One region of the Arthrobacter sp. P1_D4 genome, then DNA from elsewhere that is predicted to be linked to it. Evidence: riboswitches for the same ligand, from Rfam matches in the RefSeq annotation. Region 1 holds a riboswitch; each other region holds the start of a gene.
The links. Region 1 has a riboswitch for thiamine pyrophosphate ahead of thiO (glycine oxidase ThiO). Riboswitches for the same ligand answer to the same signal wherever they lie in the genome.
Positions count from the first base shown of each region.

Region 2: linked by a shared signal. The riboswitch ahead of thiC (phosphomethylpyrimidine synthase ThiC) and the one ahead of thiO (glycine oxidase ThiO) in region 1 are both predicted to bind thiamine pyrophosphate.
Region 3: linked by a shared signal. The riboswitch ahead of AC1D0A_RS04625 (bifunctional hydroxymethylpyrimidine kinase/phosphomethylpyrimidine kinase) and the one ahead of thiO (glycine oxidase ThiO) in region 1 are both predicted to bind thiamine pyrophosphate.
Region 4: linked by a shared signal. The riboswitch ahead of AC1D0A_RS12285 (ECF transporter S component) and the one ahead of thiO (glycine oxidase ThiO) in region 1 are both predicted to bind thiamine pyrophosphate.

Region 1 is NZ_JBFUAU010000009.1:293,944-299,098, forward strand. Features, by position in the region: gene AC1D0A_RS11480 (RNB domain-containing ribonuclease) at 1-637, opposite strand, end outside; gene AC1D0A_RS11485 (ferritin-like fold-containing protein) at 676-1,350, shown strand; gene thiE (thiamine phosphate synthase) at 1,388-2,086, opposite strand; TPP riboswitch at 2,113-2,233, shown strand; gene thiO (glycine oxidase ThiO) at 2,227-3,537, shown strand; gene thiS (sulfur carrier protein ThiS) at 3,534-3,770, shown strand; gene AC1D0A_RS11505 (thiazole synthase) at 3,815-4,600, shown strand; partial or broken gene AC1D0A_RS11510 (HNH endonuclease) at 4,758-5,155, opposite strand, start outside.
Region 2 is NZ_JBFUAU010000012.1:76,483-81,637, forward strand. Features, by position in the region: gene ffh (signal recognition particle protein) at 1-338, shown strand, start outside; gene AC1D0A_RS13255 (alpha/beta fold hydrolase) at 410-1,144, shown strand; gene thiC (phosphomethylpyrimidine synthase ThiC) at 1,141-2,991, opposite strand; TPP riboswitch at 2,987-3,094, opposite strand; gene AC1D0A_RS13265 (amidohydrolase family protein) at 3,171-4,277, shown strand; gene AC1D0A_RS13270 (VOC family protein) at 4,351-5,155, shown strand, end outside.
Region 3 is NZ_JBFUAU010000003.1:76,979-82,133, forward strand. Features, by position in the region: gene AC1D0A_RS04620 (Rne/Rng family ribonuclease) at 1-1,322, shown strand, start outside; TPP riboswitch at 1,471-1,568, shown strand; gene AC1D0A_RS04625 (bifunctional hydroxymethylpyrimidine kinase/phosphomethylpyrimidine kinase) at 1,551-3,233, shown strand; gene rplU (50S ribosomal protein L21) at 3,636-3,944, shown strand; gene rpmA (50S ribosomal protein L27) at 4,006-4,269, shown strand; gene obgE (GTPase ObgE) at 4,387-5,155, shown strand, end outside.
Region 4 is NZ_JBFUAU010000011.1:80,736-85,890, reverse strand. Features, by position in the region: gene AC1D0A_RS12300 (UDP-N-acetylglucosamine 1-carboxyvinyltransferase) at 1-332, opposite strand, end outside; gene AC1D0A_RS12295 (energy-coupling factor transporter transmembrane component T family protein) at 438-1,241, opposite strand; gene AC1D0A_RS12290 (ABC transporter ATP-binding protein) at 1,238-2,905, opposite strand; gene AC1D0A_RS12285 (ECF transporter S component) at 2,934-3,581, opposite strand; TPP riboswitch at 3,648-3,791, opposite strand; gene AC1D0A_RS12280 (heme-degrading domain-containing protein) at 3,979-4,524, shown strand; gene AC1D0A_RS12275 (DUF4235 domain-containing protein) at 4,564-4,827, shown strand; gene mnhG (monovalent cation/H(+) antiporter subunit G) at 4,919-5,155, opposite strand, start outside.

The DNA.
Region 1 (5,155 bases):
GGCTCGCGCCGCCGCGCAGGCGTTCCAGTTCCACCCGTTTGAGCCCTACTTCTTTCAGCAGCTGCAGCACGGGCGCCGCGGTGCCGGCGTCGAGCTCGGCCTGGACGCCTTTGTAGTTGAGCTTCGCGCGGCTGCGGACCTGTGCCCGGCGCACGAGGACCGAGGCGACCTCTGCCGCGGCGTCGAGTTCGAACTCCCAGACGAACGCCGCGCACAGCTGCCCGGCGAGCAGGCTGCCGGCGGCCTCGCTGATGATCTCCGGATGCAGCGGAATCCGGCCGTCCGGGGTGTAAAAGGTCTGGCCGCGGCGCCGGGTTTCGGCGTCGAGCGCCCCGCCCGGGGCGACAAAGGAGGGGACGTCGGCGATGGCGTAGAAGACCTTGTAGCCGCCGTCGCTCCGTTCGATAAAGAGGGCCTGGTCCAGGTCGGTGGACGACGCCGGATCGATGGTCACGAACTCGACATGCGTGAGGTCAAGGTCCGGGAGCTTGTGCTCGGCCACTGCTGCCTCCGCGTCGCGGAGCACAACTTCGGGGAACGGGCCGGGCAGTTCCAGCGTGGTGCGCAACGCCTTGAGGGCCCCGGCAAGCTGGTTCTGCTGCTCGTGGACACTGGGGGTCAGGCGATGATGGGACACGAAAATCAGGGTAGCCCGATTTCCGCTATTAGTCTTGGATGATGAGCGCAACTGCGGACGATCCTGCCCTCTACAACAGCTTCCTTGCCGAACTGCTGGGAGTCTTGGCGTACGGCGAGCTTTCCGCCTTCGAGCGGCTGTCCTCGAGTGCCCGGTACTCGCCCACGCTGCATGACCGTGCGGTGCTGGGCAGGATGGCCGTGGTCGAGTTCCAGCATTACGAACTCGTCCGGACCCGGCTCGAGCACATGGGCCTGGATACGGAGGCCGCCATGCTGCCGTTCCAGCCCTCGGTGGACCACTTCCACGAACGCACGCGCCCGTCGGACTGGTACGAGGCCCTCATGAAGGCCTACGTGATCGACACGGTCGCCGCGGACTTTTACGGCGTCGTAGGCCGGTACGTCGACGCCGCGACCCGTGAGTTAATCGGACAGGTCCGCTCCACCGGTGAGTCCACGGCCGTGCTGCAGGCGCGCCTCAAGGCGGCCCTGGCCGATGACCCCCGGCTGGCGTCGCGCCTGGCGTTGTGGGCCAGGCGCCTGCTGGGGGAGGTACTGAACCACGCCCAGCGTGTCAGCGCTGAGCACGCGTTCCTCGGCGGACTGTCGGGGCTGGACGACGCCGGCGCCCGGGCGCTGGTCAACGGCCTGGCGGCCGAACTCGCAGCGAATCACGCGCGCCGGATGACGGAGCTGGGTCTCGCCGGATAGTTTCAGTGCCGGCCGGCATTACGGGCTGGGGACCTGCTTAGGATGCGGCGGCGTCCAACGCCGCCAGCAAGGCTCCGGCGGCGTGGGCCGGATCAGCGGCCTCGGTAATCGCCCGGACCACAACGATCCGCCGGGCACCGGCATCGACTACCTGCTCCACGTTACTGAGGTCGATCCCGCCGATCGCAAACCACGGCAGCACGCTTTCGTTGACCCTGCCGGTTCCCTCCGCGTCCGCCCCGCCGATCGCCTGGGCGGCGTAGCGCACCAGATCGAGGCCGACGGCGGCGCGTCCGGGCTTGGTGGGCGTCGCCCACACGGGGCCCACACAGAAATAATCGAGCCCTCTGCGGCCGGGCGCGGCAGCGATGGCGGCGTCCACCTGCTTCGGGCTGTGGGTGGACAGGCCGATCACGGCATCCTTGCCGAGAAAGCCGCGGGCGGCGTCGAGCGAAATGTCCTTCTGGCCGACATGGAACACCGGAGCTCCGGACAGGGAGGCGATGTCCGCCCGGTCATTGACGGCCCACAGCCGCCCGTGGCGCTGCGCCGCGGTGTGCAGGACCTCCAGCAGTTCCAGCTCCTCGGAGGCCTCGAGCGACTTGTCGCGCAACTGGATGATGTCCACGCCGCCGGCGAAGGCGGCGTCCACGAAGTCCGCGAAGTCGCCGCGGTCCCTGCGGGCGTCGGTGCAGAGATAGAGGCGGGCGGTGGTGTGGAGAGGGTCCTGGCTCATGGGACCAGCCTAGTTCCTCTAAACTGGGCGCATACCGCGGGAGCCCGCAGCAGCCATATCGCCGCTGCCCGGCTGAGAGGGCGTCAGAGCCGACCGCTTGACCTGATCCGGCTAGTACCGGCGTAGGGAAGGAATTTTTCATGGGCACACGAGCAGGCCGTGCAGCCGGAGCCGCAAATGACGCCGCCGCCCAGGTTTGTGACACAGGGCCCGGTACCGCAGAGGGAATCATCGCGGGGGATACGAGTGCCGACGTGGCCGTGATCGGTGGCGGGGTGATCGGCCATGGCATCGCGTTCGAGGCCATGCGCTCGGGCCGATCCGTGGTCCTGATCGATGATGCTCCCGGCAGCGGAGCCAGCTGGGCCGCCGCCGGCATGCTGGCCCCCGTGAGTGAACTGCACTACCAGGAGGAGCAGCTCCTGGAACTGATGCTTGAGGCCTCCCGGTTGTGGCCAGGATTCGCTGCGGCTCTCGACGCCGGTGCCGCCGGCGCGGATTCCCCGGCGGGTACCGGCTACTTAACGACGCCGACCCTGGCGGTGGGGGCCGACGCGGCGGACCGGCGCGCGCTCGCGGACTTGAGGGAAGTCCAGCAGGCATGCGGCCTGGCCGTGGAGCCACTGACAGTGCGCGAGGCGCGCACCCGGGAGCCCCTGCTGAGTCCCGGCATCTCGTGTGCCTTCGACATCCCGGCCGACCACCAGGTGGACCCCCGCCTGCTGATCACCCGGCTCGCCGGCGTACTCGGTGCGGAAGGCGGCAGCTTCGTCCGGCGGCGCGCGGCGGGCCTGCTGTGGCAGGACGGACAGGTGGCGGGTGTGCGGTTGGCCGGCGGCGGTTCCGTGCGGGCTGCGGAGACCGTGGTGGCCAACGGGCTCGGCGCCGCCGCGCTCGAGGAGCTTCCGGCCGGGCTGGCGCTGCCGCTGCGGCCCGTCTACGGCGACATCCTCCGGCTTCGCGTGCCTCCGCATCTGCAGCCGCTGCTCACGGCCACCGTGCGGGGCATGGTGCGCGGCATCCCGGTGTACATCGTCCCCCGCCAGGACGGCACAGTGGTGATCGGGGCCACCCAGCGGGAGGATGGACCGTCGGATCCGCACGCGGTTTCCGCCGGCGGTATTTACCAGCTGCTGCGGGATGCCCAGCAGCTGGTGCCTGCGGTCGCCGAGCTGGAGCTTTTAGAAGCCACGGCGCGGGCGCGGCCCGGCACTCCGGACAATGCCCCGCTGCTGGGGCGGGTCGCACGAGCGGACGGCGGGGACGTCCCGGGACTCATCATCGCCACAGGATTCTTCCGGCACGGCGTCCTGCTGACCCCCCCCGCCGCCGCCGTGTGCCGGCAACTCATGGACTTCACGCCGGACCCGCGCTGGGGCGGGTTCCGCCCGGACCGTTTTTCCCGCATCCCGGTTACGTCCGGGGACAGCCCCAAGAAGGAAGCAGCATGAACATCCGACTTAACGGAACGGAGCAGAGCGTCGCCGACGGCGCCTCCGTCTCCACACTCGTCACCCAGCTTACGGGCCGGAGCATCGGCCCCGACGGCCGCGCCGCCGACGGGCGGAAGCTCGGTGTCGCCGTCGCCCGCAACGCCGAAGTGGTGCCGCGCAGCCAGTGGCACGCCACGGCCCTCGCCGACGGCGACGACGTCGAACTCGTCACGGCAGTCCAGGGAGGATGACCAGCATGAACGAGACGACATTCGCAGGAACACATGTTGTCCCCATGACCGGTGCGGTGGCCGATCCGTTCGTGGTCGACGGCGTAAGGCTCGGCTCCCGCCTCATCATGGGAACCGGCGGTGCCCCGAGCCTGGACGGGCTCGGGGCGGCGCTGGTGGCGTCCGGGACGGAGCTGACCACGGTGGCGATGCGCCGCTATTCGCCAGCGGAGACGGGCTCGCTGTTCCAGCTGCTCGAGGACCATCAGATCCGGGTGCTGCCGAACACGGCAGGCTGCTTCACCGCCAAGGACGCCGTCCTGACCGCCGAACTTGCGCGGGAGGCCCTGGAAACGGACTGGGTCAAGCTCGAAGTCATTGCCGACGAGCACACACTGCTGCCGGACGCCGTCGAACTCGTGGACGCAACCGAACAGCTCGTGGCCCGAGGCTTCAAGGTCTTCGCCTACACGAACGACGACCCCGTGCTTGCCCTCCGGCTCGAAAACCTCGGCGCGACGGCCGTGATGCCGCTGGGCGCCCCGATCGGCACCGGACTGGGCATCCTGAACCCGCACAACATCGAGCTGATCGTCTCGCGCGCGTCCGTGCCCGTGGTGCTGGATGCCGGGATCGGCACGGCCTCGGACGCTGCCCTGGCGATGGAACTCGGCTGCGACGCTGTGCTGTTGGCTACGGCGGTGACCCGTGCGCAGAATCCGGTGCTCATGGGCGAGGCCTTCAAACATGCCGTCATCGCCGGCAGGCTAGCGAAAGCGGCCGGCAGGATCCCGCGGCGGGAACACGCACTGGCGTCCTCGGCAATGGAAGGCCGGGCCGAGTTCCTCTAACGTCGTTCCTCTGAAGCCTCCCGGGATTGGGCGGGCTGGCCCGGTTCCCCGGGCCAGCATCCCCAAGAACCCCAACGAGTCCTCACCGCATGGCTCGCACAAGGCCGTCATGGCCGAAAGCGGGCACCTACATAACGAGCACCTAAATAACTGGGCGCTACTGGTCGGGCCGGAAGTAGGTGTTCCGTCGGGGTGTCCGGGCGGGGTCGAGGTGGGGTGGCGGGATGAACCAGGGGATTCCGGTGCGCATCTGGATGCTCCAGTGTTCCTTGTGGATCACGTGGTGGTGATGGGAGCAGAGCAGGGTTCCGTTGCCGGTTCCGGTGGTTCCGGCGCGGGACCAGTAGGTGATGTGGTGGGCCTCGCACCAGGGTGCCGGGATGGTGCATTGCGGGAAGGCGCAGCCCCGGTCCCTGGCCGTGATGGCCTTGCGGATGTGGGGCGGGAAGACGCGGGAGGCGCGGCCGATGTCCAGGACCTGGCCCTCGCCGCCGAGGACGACGGGGATGATGTCGGCGTCGCAGGCGATTTTGCGGAGGGTGCCGGCGGTGACGG
Region 2 (5,155 bases), on a different contig from region 1:
TCTCCGAGGTCAACGGACTGCTGGAACGTTTTGCCCAGGCCCAGAAGATGATGAAGAAGATGGCCGCCGGCGGCGGGATGCCCGGCATGCCGGGAATGCCCGGCATGGGCGGCGGGGGCGGAGCCCGCAAGGGAGCCAAATCCGCGCCCAAGAAGAAGGCCCGCTCCGGCAACCCGGCCAAGGCGGCGCAGGAACTGCGCGACGCCGAGGCCCGGCGTGCCGCCGGCCCCAAGGCGCTGCCCACCGGCGCGTCGTTTGGCCAGCAGGGCGGCGACTTCGATCCGTCCCAGCTGAACCTGCCCAAGGGTTTCGACAAGTTCCTCGGCGGCAGCAAGTAGCCATAAGTGCTGACGGCCGCCGGCACTGTGTCGCCGGCGGCATCAGCACTGAAGTGCCATAGGGTTAGACAATGTTCAAGCAGCGCGTAGTCTTCGTCCATGGGGACGGCAGCTTCGGCGCCGCCGCGTGGCCAAAACAGCACGGAATGGCGCTGGACTACGACGCCCTGTTCCTGCGGCGGCACGGGTTTGACGCCGTCGCGGAACCGCTCGAATCCAACTTCGCGGCCGACGCCGCCATCGTGCTCGCGTCGCTAGCAGACGACGGCCGCGGCGAGGCCGGCGGCCACGTGGTGGCCCATTCGCAGGGCGCGATCGCCGCGATGATGGCCGCCGTCGAACGGCCCGACCTCGTCCAGTCGCTGACCCTGGTGGAACCGGCCTGCCTGTCCCTGACCGCGGAGCTCCCGGCCACCGCCGCGCACCGGGCCCTGATGCAGCCGCTCTTCGACGTCCGCCACAACCTCAGCGACGACGACTTCCAGCGGGAGTTCATCCGCCGCGCGTTCGCGGCGGACGCCCCCGGGGCCACGACGCCGGAGGCCCTCCGGGCTGCGCGCCGGCTCCGCCTGCAGGCGCCGCCGTGGGAAGCACCGCTGCAGATCGTGCCGGGCGTGCCGACCCTGGTGCTGACCGGCGGCTGGGAACCGCTGTATGAGGAAATCGCCGGCTACCTGCGCGAGACCGGCGCCCTGCACCGCACGGCACCAGGAGGGCACCGGCCCCAGGATTCAGCCGAAGGGGACCGGGCCATCCGCTCCTACATCGCCGAAGTCAGCCGGCACCAGCACGCCCGGGCCTCCTAGGAAGCTGCGCGTCCTCCCACCGAGGGCTGCGGCAGGTAGACCTTGCCGCCCGAGGCGCGGAACTCGTTGCTCTTCGCCCGCATTCCGGCCGCCATCTGCGCCAGGGCCGCCTGCGAATCAGCTGAACCGTATTCGTCCCGGATGTCCTGGCTGATCCGCATGGAGCAGAACTTCGGACCGCACATCGAGCAGAAGTGGGCTGTCTTGGCCGGCTCCGCGGGAAGCGTCTCATCGTGGAAAGCCTCGGCCGTGACCGGGTCCAGGGACAGCGCGAACTGGTCCCGCCAGCGGAACTCGAACCTTGCCTTGGACAGGGCATCGTCGCGTTCGTGCGCGCCGGGGTGGCCCTTGGCGAGGTCCGCGGCATGGGCCGCGATCTTGTAAGTGATCACGCCCGTCTTCACATCGTCCTTGTTCGGCAGCCCGAGGTGTTCCTTGGGCGTGACGTAGCAGAGCATCGCGGTGCCATAGCGGGCGATCTCGGTGGCGCCGATCGCCGAGGTGATGTGGTCATAGCCCGGTGCTATGTCCGTGACGAGCGGCCCGAGTGTGTAAAACGGGGCGCCCTTGCAGAGTTCCTGCTGGCGCTCCACGTTTTCCCGGACGAGGTGGAAGGGCACGTGCCCGGGGCCCTCCACCATGACCTGCACGTCGAAGTCCCAGGCCCGCTGCGTGAGCTCGGCCAGGGTGTCCAGTTCGGCGAACTGTGCCGCGTCGTTGGCATCCGCCGTCGCGCCGGGCCGCAGCCCGTCGCCCAGGGAAAAGGCGACGTCGTAGCGTGCGAAGATCTCGCACAGCTCGTCGAAGTGGGTGTACAGGAAGTTCTCCCGGTGGTGCGCCAGGCACCAGCCGGCCATGATGGAACCGCCGCGGGACACGATGCCGGTGACCCGGTTGGCCGTCAGCGGCACATACCGCAGCAGCACGCCGGCGTGGATGGTCATGTAGTCCACGCCCTGCTCGCACTGTTCGATCACGGTGTCCCGGAAGATCTCCCAGGTCAGGGCGTTCGCCTCACCGTTGACCTTCTCCAGTGCCTGGTAGATCGGGACCGTTCCGATGGGGACGGGGGAGTTGCGGATGATCCACTCGCGCGTGGTGTGGATGTCGTCCCCGGTGGAGAGGTCCATGACGGTGTCCGCGCCCCACTGCGTGGCCCACTGGAGTTTGTCGACCTCCTCGGCGATGGAGCTGGTCACGGCGGAGTTCCCGATATTGGCGTTGATTTTCACCAGGAACGCCTTGCCGATGATCATCGGCTCGGATTCGGGATGGTTGACGTTGTTGGGAATGATCGCGCGGCCCGCGGCCACCTCGCTGCGCACCAGCTCCACATCGCAGTTCTCGCGCAGCGCGACGAACCGCATTTCCTGGGTGATGACACCGTCCCGGGCGTAGCGCATCTGCGTGACGGTCCTGCCCTCAACGGCCCGGCGCGGCACCGGCCGGCCGCCCCGCCACTCGGCCGACGCGGCACCGCGGCGCACCGCCGATTTGCCGTCGTCGAGCAGCTCGCGTTCGCGGCCGGCGTAGGGTTCGGTGTCCGCCCTGTCCTCAATCCAGGGGGTGCGGAACGGCTCCAGCCCGCGGACCGGATCGCTGCCCGGGCCGGCAGTGCGGTAGACCCGGAACGGCGGGTTCCGGACGCCGCCCGGGGAGGGTTCCAGGGCGATCTCGGTCACCGGCACGCGGATGCCGTGCTCCGGGTCCGTGCTGAAGGCCAGCGAGTGGGACTTCAGCGACTGTGTGGGGGCCAGAGGCTGGCTTGCGGCAGACCCGTGCTGGGCTAGCCCAGTGGGGGCTGACTCATTGTGGGCAGGGCTGTGCTGTGTCACTTGGGAGTTCACGGAAATACTCACTTCCTTCGCCGGCATTACCCGGACAGGTTCAACGGTCGCGGGCTGCGTCAGCCCGATCTCAGCCCCTGCAGGGGCACCCGTGTGGTCGTAGACGAAGCTACCACGCACCTCCGGCCGGCCGTCGAGTGTGACGCGGACGGCGGAGCCAGAGGGCTAGGCTTTAGGCCATGACCAGCATCATCGAGTTCAGCGGGCCCATCCTCACGGCGGCGGACCAGGTCCGCTACGGGTTGTGGTCGGTAGATGGCCGGCTGACCTTTCGCCGGCCCGCGGCCGCGCCGGAGCTCGTGCTGGACGGCTGGGTCATGCCCGGCCTCGTGGACGCACACTGCCACATCGGCCTGGGCCCGGGCGGGGACGTTACCGAGGACACCGCGGAATCCCAGGCCCTGGCGGACCGCAACGCCGGGACGCTCCTGGTCCGCGACGCCGGCGCCGTCCACGACACACGCTGGCTCCAGCAACGCGTGGACCTTCCCCGAATCATCCGCTCGGGCCGGCACCTCGCGAGGACCCGGCGCTACCTGCCGGGCCTGGCCGTCGAGGTCGAGCCGGAGGATCTCGTCGAGGCCGTGCGGAAGCAGGCCCGCGCGGGCGACGGCTGGGTCAAGCTCGTGGGGGACTGGATCGACCGCGACGCCGGCGATCTCGCCGCCAGTTTTCCCGCCCGGACGGTCAAGGACGCCGTCCGGGCCGCCCACGATGAGGGGGCCCGCGTCACCGCACACTGCTTCGCCGAAGACACCCTCGATGACATGCTCGACGCCGGGATCGACTGCATCGAGCACGCCACCGGGCTGCTGCCGCGGCACCTGCCGCGCTTCCTCGAACAGGGTGTTCCGATCGTGCCCACCCTGATCAACATCGCCACGTTCCCGGACATCGCCGCCCGGGCGGCCGCCAAGTTCCCCCGCTACGCAGCCCACATGCGCTCGCTGTGGGAGCGCCGGGCGGAGCGGATCCTCGAAGCCCACGAGGCCGGGCTGGCGATCTATGCCGGTACCGACGCCGGCAGCGTGATCAGCCATGGCAGGATCGTGGACGAGATCCAGGCCCTGCACGCCGCCGGCCTTTCCGCCGCTGCCGCCCTCAACGCCGCGAGCTGGTCCGCGCGGACCTGGCTCGGCGCGGAGTCCATCGGTGAAGGGGCAAGCGCTGATGTCCTCGTCACGGCCGAAGATCCGCGGAGCAATCCGGCCACGCTCCGCCGGATCCGGCATATCGTGCTGCGTGGGCTGCCGGTAGACCGGGAGCCAAGCGGCCATGAGGAATAAATTGAAGCTTCAAGTAATTTAGTTTTATAGAGTCGCCGAAGGCCGGCGGCTAACAAATCCACGGAGCGTTGCCATGATCGCAGAAGCCAGCACCCAGGACCTCCTTCCTGCCGAACTCACCATGGGCACCGTGATGCTCAAGGTCGGCGACATGAAGCTCATGACCGACTACTACCAGCGCGCCCTCGGCCTGGAGACTGTGGCCGAACAGGACGGCGGGCTCTACCTTGGGCGCCAGCAGAAGCCGCTGGTGCATCTGGCGCCTGCCCCGGACCTGTTTCTACCTTCCCGCGGCGAGGCCGGGCTCTTCCACACCGCCCTCCTCTTCGAGGACCAGCACTCCCTGGCGGCCACCATCGCCACCGCGGCCCAGTACGAGCCCCAGTCCTTCACCGGCAGCGCGGACCACCTCGTCAGCGAGGCGTTCTACTTCAACGACCCCGAAGGCAACGGCATCGAGCTGTACTGGGACCGGCCGCGGGCGGCGTGGTCCTGGGAGGGCAAGAACGTCGTCATGGACAGTCTCGCCCTGCCGCCGCAGCGCTACCTGCAGCAATACCTGACCGAGGAGTCCGTGGCCGGCCAGCGCCAGGCCGCCGCCGGCGTCGGGCACGTCCACCTGCAGGTCGGCGACGTCCAGTCGGCGCATGAGTTCTATGTCGGCACGCTCGGCTTCGAGAAGACCGCGGGCTGGCACGGCCAGGCGCTGTTCGTCTCGGCTGGCGGATACCACCACCACATGGCCATGAACGTATGGAACAGCCGCGGCGCGGGCCCCCGGCGCGACACGCTGGGCCTGGGCGAGGTCCTCATCGAAGTGCCCTCCGGCGACGACGTCGCGGCCCTGGCCGACCGGCTCAAGGCTGCCGGCGTCGAAT
Region 3 (5,155 bases), on a different contig from region 1:
TCGAGAAGTGGACCAAGGACACGGACATCTTCGCGGCCTGGCGCATCGACGAGCAGATCCACAAGGCCTTGGACCGGAAGGTCTTCCTGCCTTCGGGCGGTTCGCTCGTGATCGACCGCACCGAAGCCATGACCGTGGTCGACGTCAACACCGGCAAATTCACCGGCTCCGGCGGCAACCTTGAGGAAACCGTCACCAAGAATAACCTGGAAGCGGCTGAGGAAGTCGTCCGGCAGCTGCGCCTGCGCGACATTGGCGGCATCATCGTGATCGACTTCATCGACATGGTGCTCGAATCCAACCGCGACCTCGTGCTGCGCCGCATGGTGGAGTGCCTGGGCCGGGACCGGACCAAGCACCAGGTGGCCGAGGTGACCTCGCTGGGCCTCGTGCAGATGACCCGCAAGCGGATGGGCACCGGGCTGCTGGAAGTCTTCGGCGAACAGTGCGAAACATGTGCGGGCCGCGGCATCGTCACCCACGACGAGCCGGTGGAGCACCGCCGCGCCAACACGGTCGCCGCGGAGCACTATGTGCCGCGCACCGAGGCGCAGCCTGCTGCCCGACCGGAACGCAAGAGCCGTCGCCGCGGCAGGGGAGGCCAGGGCGGAGAGACCGCGCCGGCCGCACCCGCGCCCGTCCACGCCGAACCCACCGAGGCCGAACGCCACGCCAAGGCCGAGGCCACCCGGGCAGCGCTGGCCAACATCGCTGCCGCAGCGCATGCCGCGCACCTGCACGACGGGGAGGCAGCCGCAGCCAGCGACGCCGGGGCCCGCCAGGCCGCTGTCGACGCCGTCACGCAGCTCGCAGCCGCCGACGAGGCAGCCGGCCGCCCCGCAACGGTGCTGACGTTTGGCGGCGAGCAGGTGGCCCTGCCCTTCGTCGAGCACGCGGAGGACGCGCCGTCACCGGCCCTGACCCTGGACCTGCTGACCGAGGCTTTCGCAAACCTGGGCGAAGCAGAGGCCGGCAAGCCGGACCAGGCCGCCGGCCTGGCGGCCGGTCAGGCAGCGGCTGTTGCCGCACCGGAAGCCACGGCGCCCGAGGCGCCGGCGGCCGTCCGCGCTGCGGAGGCGCCGGCGTCACGCACAGCTGACACCACGACGCTGCGCGGCCGCCGCGCACGCCGCAACCGGAGTGCCAGCCGCGCCCAGGGCGCAGCCAACGAAACCTCCGTGGAGCACCGAGAGGCAACCCGGCCGGCCGCGGCCGGATCGGTCCACGAGGCCAAGGCTCCCGCTGCGGCCAGGCCTGCGTCCCTCCCGGCCGGCAACGAGCCGATCATCCTCGGCGTCGGCGTGCCGGCGTCGGAGCTGTAGTCCTCCGCGACTGACCACGTCCCCGTCCGGTCATTATTTCGACTGGTCGGGTTGCGGGTCCGGGTCGGGGCAGACGTAACATACGTCCGCCCAGGCCCGGGCCCGCTCGTGCGTTAACGGGTCCGCAGGGTGGCAGCGGCTAGGCTGGAACACTGACACGGGGTGCCGGGCATCGGGCCGGCTGAGATCCAGACCCGTTGAACCTGTCCGGTTAGCACCGGCGAAGGGATGTCTGCCTTGTCCGCGAGACCGAATCCGTCCGAGTTCCTCCCGCTCAATTTTCTGCACAGCGAGTCTCTGCCGGCCCCGCCGCGCATTCCCCGTGTGCTGGCCATCGCCGGCTCCGATCCCTCCGGCGGGGCCGGAATCCAGGCCGACCTGAAGAGCATCGCGGCGAACGGCGGCTACGGCATGGCCGCCATCACCGCCCTGACAGCGCAGAACACCCAGGGCGTGCGCGCCGTCCACGTTCCCCCGGCGGCGTTCCTCACGGCGCAGCTGGACGCCATCAGCGACGACATCGGCATCGACGCCGTCAAGATCGGCATGCTCGGTGACGCCGCCGTGATCGAAGCCGTCCGCGTCTGGCTGGAAAAGGTGCGCCCCGCCGTCGTGGTCCTGGACCCGGTGATGGTCGCCACCAGCGGGGACCGGCTCCTGCAGGAATCCGCCGAGGCCGCCCTGCAGGGCCTCCTGCCGCTGGCGGACCTCATCACGCCCAACCTCGCCGAACTCGCCATCCTGCTCAAGGAGCCCGTCGTGGCCGACTGGTCCGAGGCCCTGGCGCAGGGCAAGCGGCTGGCCGCCCTGACCGGCACCACTGTCCTGGTTAAGGGCGGACACCTCCAGGGCGGCGGGCCGGGGGGCGGGCATGCCCACGGCGCCGGCGCCGACGGCCACGCCGCCGGCAACGGCGACACGGACGGCTGCCCGGACGCACTGGTCAACACCGGCGGCCTGCTCGGCCAGGAAACGGTGGTGGTGCCGGGGGAGCGGATCGCGACGCGCAACAGCCACGGCACCGGCTGCTCCCTGTCCTCGGCTATGGCCACCGTGCAGGCCCGGGTGGGGGACTGGGAAGCGGCGCTGCGCGAAGTCAAACCGTGGCTGCTGGGCGCGCTCCGAGAAGCCTCGGCCCTGGACGTCGGCACCGGCAACGGCCCGGTCCACCACTTCCACCACCTCCAGCACCTCCAGGGCGGGCAGGCCCTCAAAGACGGCCAGCGCGGCCAGCACCGCCCGGCCGGGCACGGTCCGGCGGCGGGGGAGTTCGCCGCAGCCCTGCGCGCAGGAGCCGCGGGCGATCTTGAGGCGATCTACGCCCTGGACTTCGTCCGCGGACTGGCCGACGGCACCTTGCCCGAGCACGAGTTCGCGTACTACCTCGCCCAGGACGCCATCTACCTCAACGGCTACTCCCGGGTCCTGGCCCGGGCCGCGGCGATTGCCCCCACCGAGGCCGAGCAGTTGTTCTGGGCCCGTTCGGCGCAGACCTGCCTGGAAGTCGAATCCGAGCTGCACCGGTCCTGGCTTAGCGCCCGCCCCACGGCCTCCACCCTGGGCCCGGTCACGAAAGCGTATGTGGACCACCTGCTGGCCGCCTCGGTCTCCGGCAGCTATGGCGTCCTCGTGGCGGCGGCGCTGCCCTGCTTCTGGCTCTACGCCGAGGTCGGTTCCACGCTGCACCGGGAGTTCCTGGCCGGCGGCGCCCCCGGGGAGCACCCCTACGCCGGCTGGCTGCGGACCTACGCCGACGAGGACTTCGCCGCCGCGACCAGGCAGGCCATCGCGTACACGGACACGGCGGCCGGGCGGGCATCGGAGAGCGAGCGGGAGGCCATGGCCCTGGCCTTCCGGCAGTCATCGCGCTACGAAGTGGACTTCTTCGACGCGCCGCGGCTGTACGCCTGACGCGAGCTGGTCCGGACTACCGGTACGATGGTGGGGCACGGTTCCGGAAGTCGTTGCGGCAACACAGCTCAGGATGGTCAAGATCCCGGCCAAGAACATTGGCGGGGACTTTGCATCAAGACACTGTGGCGCCTATCACGGACTACCCGCCGGAACCAGCCTCATTTGCGGCCGAAGGCAAAATTAGCGTATTCTAGATCTTCGGTGCTTACGCCAACACTTGGGTTATGACCCTGAGAACAGTCCACTTGGAATTCCAAATGGATTTGTTCCGGGGGTAGCTCATGGGTTCCCCCGGGGAATCCACCGGCGTTGAGGCACAGCGTGAGCCGGTCCAAACAATTTGGCCCCTGGTTCCGCACGCAAATCTAGTAATAAACGTCGAGAGAAGTGAGTTCCCCAGTGGTGTACGCGATTGTCCGCGCAGGCGGCCGCCAAGAGAAGGTTTCCGTTGGAGACTTCGTTACCCTGAACCGCGTCCCCGGTGGAGCCGGCAGCACCTTTGAGTTGCCCGCACTGCTCCTGGTGGACGGTGACAAAGTCACGTCTGCTGCTGCGGACCTGGCCAAGGTAACGGTTACGGCTGAGATCCTCGAAGACCTCCGTGGTCCGAAGATCGTCATCCAGAAGTTCAAGAACAAGACCGGTTACAAGAAGCGTCAGGGCCACCGTCAGGAACTGACCAAGGTCAAGATCACCGGTATCAAGTAACTCTTCGTTACTGTTCAGGTTCCAGCAGATTCCCCAGAATTTTTGAAGGCAGGCATTTCAAATGGCACATAAAAAAGGCGCGAGTTCCACTCGCAACGGTCGTGACTCCAACGCCCAGTACCTCGGCGTCAAGCGCTTCGGTGGCCAGGTAGTTTCCGCAGGCGAGATCATCGTCCGCCAGCGCGGCACCCACTTCCACCCGGGCGCCGGCGTAGGCCGCGGCGGGGACGACACCCTGTTCGCCCTGACCCCCGGTGCTGTCGAGTTCGGCACCCGCCGTGGTCGCCGCGTTGTGAACATCGTGGCTGCTGCAGCTGCAGAGTAACAATAAGTTCTAAATCGGTGGGGCGGGCCATTAGGTCCGCTCCACCGGTGTTTTAACCGCATTACAATCATCTTGGGCCCCTTTGGGGGTCCGGGGAACAGCACTGAGGAGATCCACGTGGCGAGCTTTGTAGACCGGGTAGTACTGCACGTATCCGGCGGTACCGGCGGTCACGGCTGTGTCTCCGTCCACCGCGAGAAGTTCAAGCCCCTCGGCGGTCCCGACGGCGGCAACGGCGGCAACGGCGGCGACGTCATCCTTCGCGTGGACCCCCAGACCACCACCCTGCTCGACTACCACCACGCGCCCCACCGGCACGCCACCAACGGCGGCCCCGGTATGGGCGACTGGCGCGGCGGCAAAAACGGCGAAACCCTGATCCTTCCGGTGCCGGTGGGCACCGTGGTGAAGTCCAAGTCCGGCGACGTCATCGCCGACCTCGTGGCCGAAGGCGACGAATACATCGCCGCCGCCGGCGGCATTGGCGGCCTCGGCAACGCCTCCCTGTCCTCACAGAAGCGCCGCGCGCCCGGCTTCGCGCTGCTCGGCATCGAAGGCGAATCCAGCGACGTCGTCCTGGAACTGAAGTCCATCGCCGACATCGCCCTCGTCGGCTTCCCCTCCGCCGGCAAGTCCAGCCTGATCGCCGCCATGTCCGCCGCCCGGCCCAAGATCGCGGACTATCCCTTCACCACCCTCATCCCCAACCTCGGCGTCGTCCAGGCCGGTGAAGTCCGCTTCACCATTGCCGACGTCCCCGGCCTGATCGAGGGCGCCAGCGAGGGCAAGGGCCTGGGCCACCACTTCCTGCGCCACGTCGAGCGGTGCGCCGCCCTGGTGCACGTGCTGGACTGCGGCACGCTCGAATCGGACCGCGATCCGCTCT
Region 4 (5,155 bases), on a different contig from region 1:
GTGGTGGTGCCGCGGTTGATGAGGCTGGCGCACAACAGCGCGACGCCGGCATTCTTGCTGCTGTTGACGTCCACCGCGCCGGCGAGGGTGCGGCCGCCCTCGACGCGCAGGTGGGTCATCTGGGGCCGGCCCACCTTGACGATGCTGTGCCCGACGATCGCCTCCAGACGCTGGATCATCTTCAGGCTCAGGTTCTGCTTGCCCTGTTCCATCCGGGCGATGGCGCTCTGGCTGGTGCCCAGCTCGGCGGCGAGTTGCCCCTGGGTCCAGCCCTTGGCGCCGCGCGCCTCGCGGAGCAGGATGCCTACGTGTTCAGCAGTCGGTTGAGTCATGCTCCCGAAAATATCACGCATGATTTATAAACCACGGCAATTCCGGCCGGAATGGCGTCAATCTCACACGGATACCCACGCCATGCGATAACCGGCGGCGCCGGTCTACTGGCGGGTGAGGAAGACGAGGTTCCAGGTGCCCGCGCCGAGGGCCGCGGCGACGGCGGCGGCCGCGATGCCGAGCCCGCCCAGCAGCACCCAGGCATCGAGTCCGCTGAACGTGGAGGGCCGGGCCCAGGTCCGGGCGGCACCGCCGAACCCGCGGGCCTCCATGGTCACCGCGAGCCGCGAGGCGCTCCGGATCGCCTGCACCAGCAGGCCGAAACTCTGGCCCAGCGTGGCTCGGAACCGCTGATAGGGGTTGCCGCTCGAGCCCACGCCGCGGGCCCGCCGGGCCATGCCGATGGTCTGCCATTGCTCGGCCATGATTCCGACGAGCCGCATCGCGGCCAGGGTGCCCAGGACGAACCGGTGCGGCAGTTTCGCGTTCTGGGCCAGGGCGTCGGCCAGGTCCGTGGGGTCGGTGCAGCTCATCAGCAGCACCGCGGGCAAGGCGATCGCGAGCCCGCGGAGCATGAAGCCGATCCCCAGCTGCAGGGAACCGGCGCTGATGGACCAGATCCCCGCATCGAGCAGGACGGGTCCGGAATCGGGCGCCAGGATGGCCGTGCTCCAGCCGCCCAGCGCCGCGGCGAGGATCAGCGGCCAGCCGCGCTGCCACAGCAAGGCCACAGTCAGGCCCGCCAGCGGCAGGAGCAGCAGTTCGAACGCCAGCGCCACCGACGCCGACACCCAGTCAATGGAGAGCGCCAGGACCAGGGTGATCAGGGTGACCGCCGTGAACTTGGCGAGCGGGTTGGCTCGGGTCAGCAGCGCATGGTTGCCGCGCAGGCTCAGTGCGTCCCTCATGGCGAGGCCCCCTCCGGCAGCTGAAGATCCGGGCCGGGAGCGTCCGCGGCTCCGGTTTCCCGTGGCCGGAGGCGGAGTTCGGCGCCACCGAGGACGGCGCTGAATTCGGCGTCGTGCGTCACGGACACGACGGCGGTGCCGGCGTCGAGGAGCTCGGAGAGGAACGAGGCGAGTTCGGCCCAGGTATTGGCATCCTGGCCGAAGGTGGGCTCGTCCAGGACCAGCACCTGGGGGTGCGCCGCCAGCACAGTGGCTACCGAAAGGCGCCGCTTCTCGCCGCCGGAGAGCGTGTAGGGGTTGGCGTCCACAAGCTCCGTCAGCCGCAGCCGCTCCAGCAGTTCGTCCACGCGGTCTTCGCCGTAGCCGAGGTGGCGCGGCCCGAACATGAGCTCGTCGAGGACCTTGCCGGTGACGAACTGGTGCTCGGGTTCCTGGAAGACGGTTCCGATCCTGGCGATCAGCTGCTGGGCCTTCCACCGGTAGGGATCGGGTCCGGCGCTGTCGCGTACGCGGCCACTGGAGCGACCACTGGAGTGACCGGTGGCGGGACTGCTCAGCTCCGCCGTGGCCGAGACTGTTCCCGCGACGGGCCGCAGGAGACCGGCCAGTGTCAGCGCCAGGGTGGACTTTCCCGTGCCGTTCTGGCCGGTGATGGTCAGCGCCTCGCCGGCGCGGACCCGGACGGAGAGCCCGGACTGGACCGGACGCGGCGCGATGGTGCGGAAGCCGTCGCGCAGCCCGGCCCGCCGCGGCCGTTCGCGGGACACCGCGAGCGCGTCGGCCGTGAGCAGAGTCTGTCCCGCGCCCCGCGCCGGTGTCCGCATCCGCGTCGCCGGGACGTAGCCCGGCACCCAGACGCCGGCACCGATGAGCATATCCCGCGCCTCGGCCAGGACCCGGTCCGGCGGTCCGTCAATCAAGACCGCCGAGTCCGTGGCGGACCCTGGCTGCAGCACCACGATCCTATCCACCAGGTCTTTCCAGACCCCCACCCGGTGCTCCACAACCACCAGAGTGGCGCCCGTCTTGTCCAGGCAGCGGCCCACGGCGTCGCGGACCTCCAGGACGCCCGCGGGGTCGAGGTTGGCGGTCGGCTCGTCGAGCAGCAGCAGCCCTGGCCGCATCGCGAGGATCCCGGCGAGCGCGAGCCGTTGCTTTTGTCCGCCGGAGAGGGCCGCCGTCGGGTGGTCCAGCGGCAGCCGTCCCAGCCCGACGTCGTCGAGGGCCTCGCGCACGCGCGGCCAGATCTCCGCCGCCGGGACGGCGAGGTTCTCCGCCCCGAAGGCGACGTCGTCGCCGAGGCGGGAGAGCACCACCTGCGTTTCCGGGTCCTGCTGCACCAGCCCGGCGCGGCCGCGCTGCGCCCGTGGCGCGGCGCCGTCGATCAGGAGGCTGCCGGTCTCGTCTGTGTTCTCGGCGTCGCCGGGGTCGCCGGAGGCGCCGGAGCCGCCGGGGTCGCCGGAGGCGCCGTCGCCCAGCACGCCGGCCAGGGCGTGGAGCAGCGTCGACTTGCCGGCGCCGGAGGGCCCCAGCAGGAGCACGCGCTCCCCCGGCCGGATGTCCAGGTCAAGGCCGCTGACCGCGGGCCTGGTCCGTCCGGCATGCCGCCAGCCCCAGCCGCGGGCCGTGACGGCGGCCGGCCGGACGCCCGGTGAAGATCTCATGATTCTCTGCAGGATTCAGCGACGGGGCTCAGGAAAAGACGGGCTCCGTGGCGGCCTTGCGGGAGGCAAAGGAGCCCAGCACTCCGGTCTTCGCCAGGCCGCGGGTGGCGAGCCAGGCCAGTCCGCCGGCAATCACTGCGCCGGAGATCGTGGTGAAGAGGATGTAGGCGAGCTTGTCGCCGGCTTCGTAGGCGATGTTCCAGCCCCACGGCAGGAAGGAATCGTTCAAGCCGCAGAAGAGGCCCGCGCCGGCGCCGGCCAGCACGGAGACGGGCAGGTTGAACTTCCTGTAGAGGAAGGCCGCGAAGACCAGTTCGGCGCCGAGGCCCTGCAGGATGCCGGAGATCAGCACCGTGGTGCCGTACTGCGAACCCATGATGAGCTCGCCGGTGGCCGCGACGGTTTCGCAGAAGAGCGCGGCGCCCGGCTTGCGGATGATGAGCATGCCCAGCACCGCCGGGATCATCCAGCCGCCGGCGTAGAGTCCGCTCAACGGCGGGTAGACCGCGTTGACCGGAGTCGAGATCAGGTTCGCGCCCTGGGACCAGGCCCAGAAAATGACGCCGCCGGCAACGGCGATCAACGCGGCCACCACAATGTCCACCACGCGCCAGCTGTAGTTGCGCCGGGCGGATGAACGGCTGGCGGAACCATGCTGTGCTGAAATATCTGTCATGTCGTCCTCCTGAGGAACAGGAGGGGAGGGTGCGCCGGCCGGTCTCGGCTTCCGCCGCCCTCCGCGCACCCTGAGAACTCGACTCCCTTGCGCCGGTACTAACCGGATCAGGTTCGAGGGTCTGCGGCTGTCCGCACTCTCAGCGCCCACCAAAGGTTTCCCCGGATTGTTCCGGCGATGCCCGACGGCGGCGCTCCCCTGTCGTAATTATTTTCGCCCTTGTGGGCTGGCTTAGTTTACACCCGAACGGCCGGGTTTTCAGTGGTGTGCCGTCACAATCGCGGAGCGGACGGCGGCAGTCCCGGCGGCCCGGAAAACCCTCTTGGTAGAGTCGTCGTGCCGGACCCCCGGACCCGCCAGCGGGCGGCCTCGTCACCCACCGGAAAGCTGGAATATTTTGTCGCACACACCGGTCACCCAAGATCCCTCCGGGGAATACGATCCCGACTCCAGTGAGCCGCAGCCGCACGGCTCCCTGGCGGCGCTCATCGGCCGCGTGCTGGCCGAGATAGAGGCGCTCCAGTTCGCGTCGTTCAGCAAGGATGACGCCCTGGACCTCGGGCTCCTCCTTGTCGAGCTGGGCAGGCAACGCTCGCTGCCGATCGCCGTCGACATCACCAAAGGCGAGCAGGTGCTCTTCCACGCCGCACTGAACGGCGCCACACCGGACAATGAGCGCTGGATCAACGCCAAGAAGCGCACCGCCATGCGGTACGAGGTCCCGTCCCTGCTGGTGGGCCTCCGGGCCCGCGCCGCCGGCGGAAGGATCGAGGACAACGCCTGGTGGGATCAGTCGGAGTTCGCCGCCCACGGCGGGGCGTTCCCCATTTACGTGCGCGGCACGGGCGCCGTCGCCGTCGTCACCGTCTCCGGCCTGCCCCAGAAGGCGGATCACGAACTCGTGGTCGAGGCCCTGCGGATGGTCCTCACCCCGGAACGCTAGGCTAGGGGAAAACCGTTCCCGTCCCAAGGAGACCGAAGAATGAACATCCTCATCAAGCTGCTCGGCACCGGCGTCAGCCTCCTGGCCGGCTTTGCCGGCACCAAGCTGGTGGACACCTTGTGGGAAAAGTCCACGGGCAACAAACCGCCCAAGGGCCAGGAGGACGACGTCCCCACCACCCTGCGCTCGGCCCTGACGTTCGCCCTGATCTCCGCATCGGTCAGCGCCATCATCCAGGTGCTCGCCAACCGCGGCACCCAGCGCGCGATCACCCGCTTCGCCAAGACCCAGGACGTCGTCTGACCCGACCTGCCGCGGCGCCCGCCGCGGCAGTCGAAGGCCCCGGCCGCGTCCGTCGACGTGCCGGCCGGGTCCGCCGGGCCCGGTCGGGGGCTCAGCGGTCGTCGCCGTCCGCTCCGTGCGTGGCCGCCTGCTGGGCGGCCTTCTGGACTACCGCCTCGAGTTCGTCGGAGCTCAGCAGCTCCGGGTGCAGGTGCTTGGTCCGGTAGCCGGCCCGGCCCACCATGTGGGCGGACACGGGGACGGTGAGCAGTTGGAAGAGCCAGGCCACCAGCAGGACGGGCCACACCGACCAGGTGCGCATCTGCAGGCCGAGGGCCGCCAGCAGCAG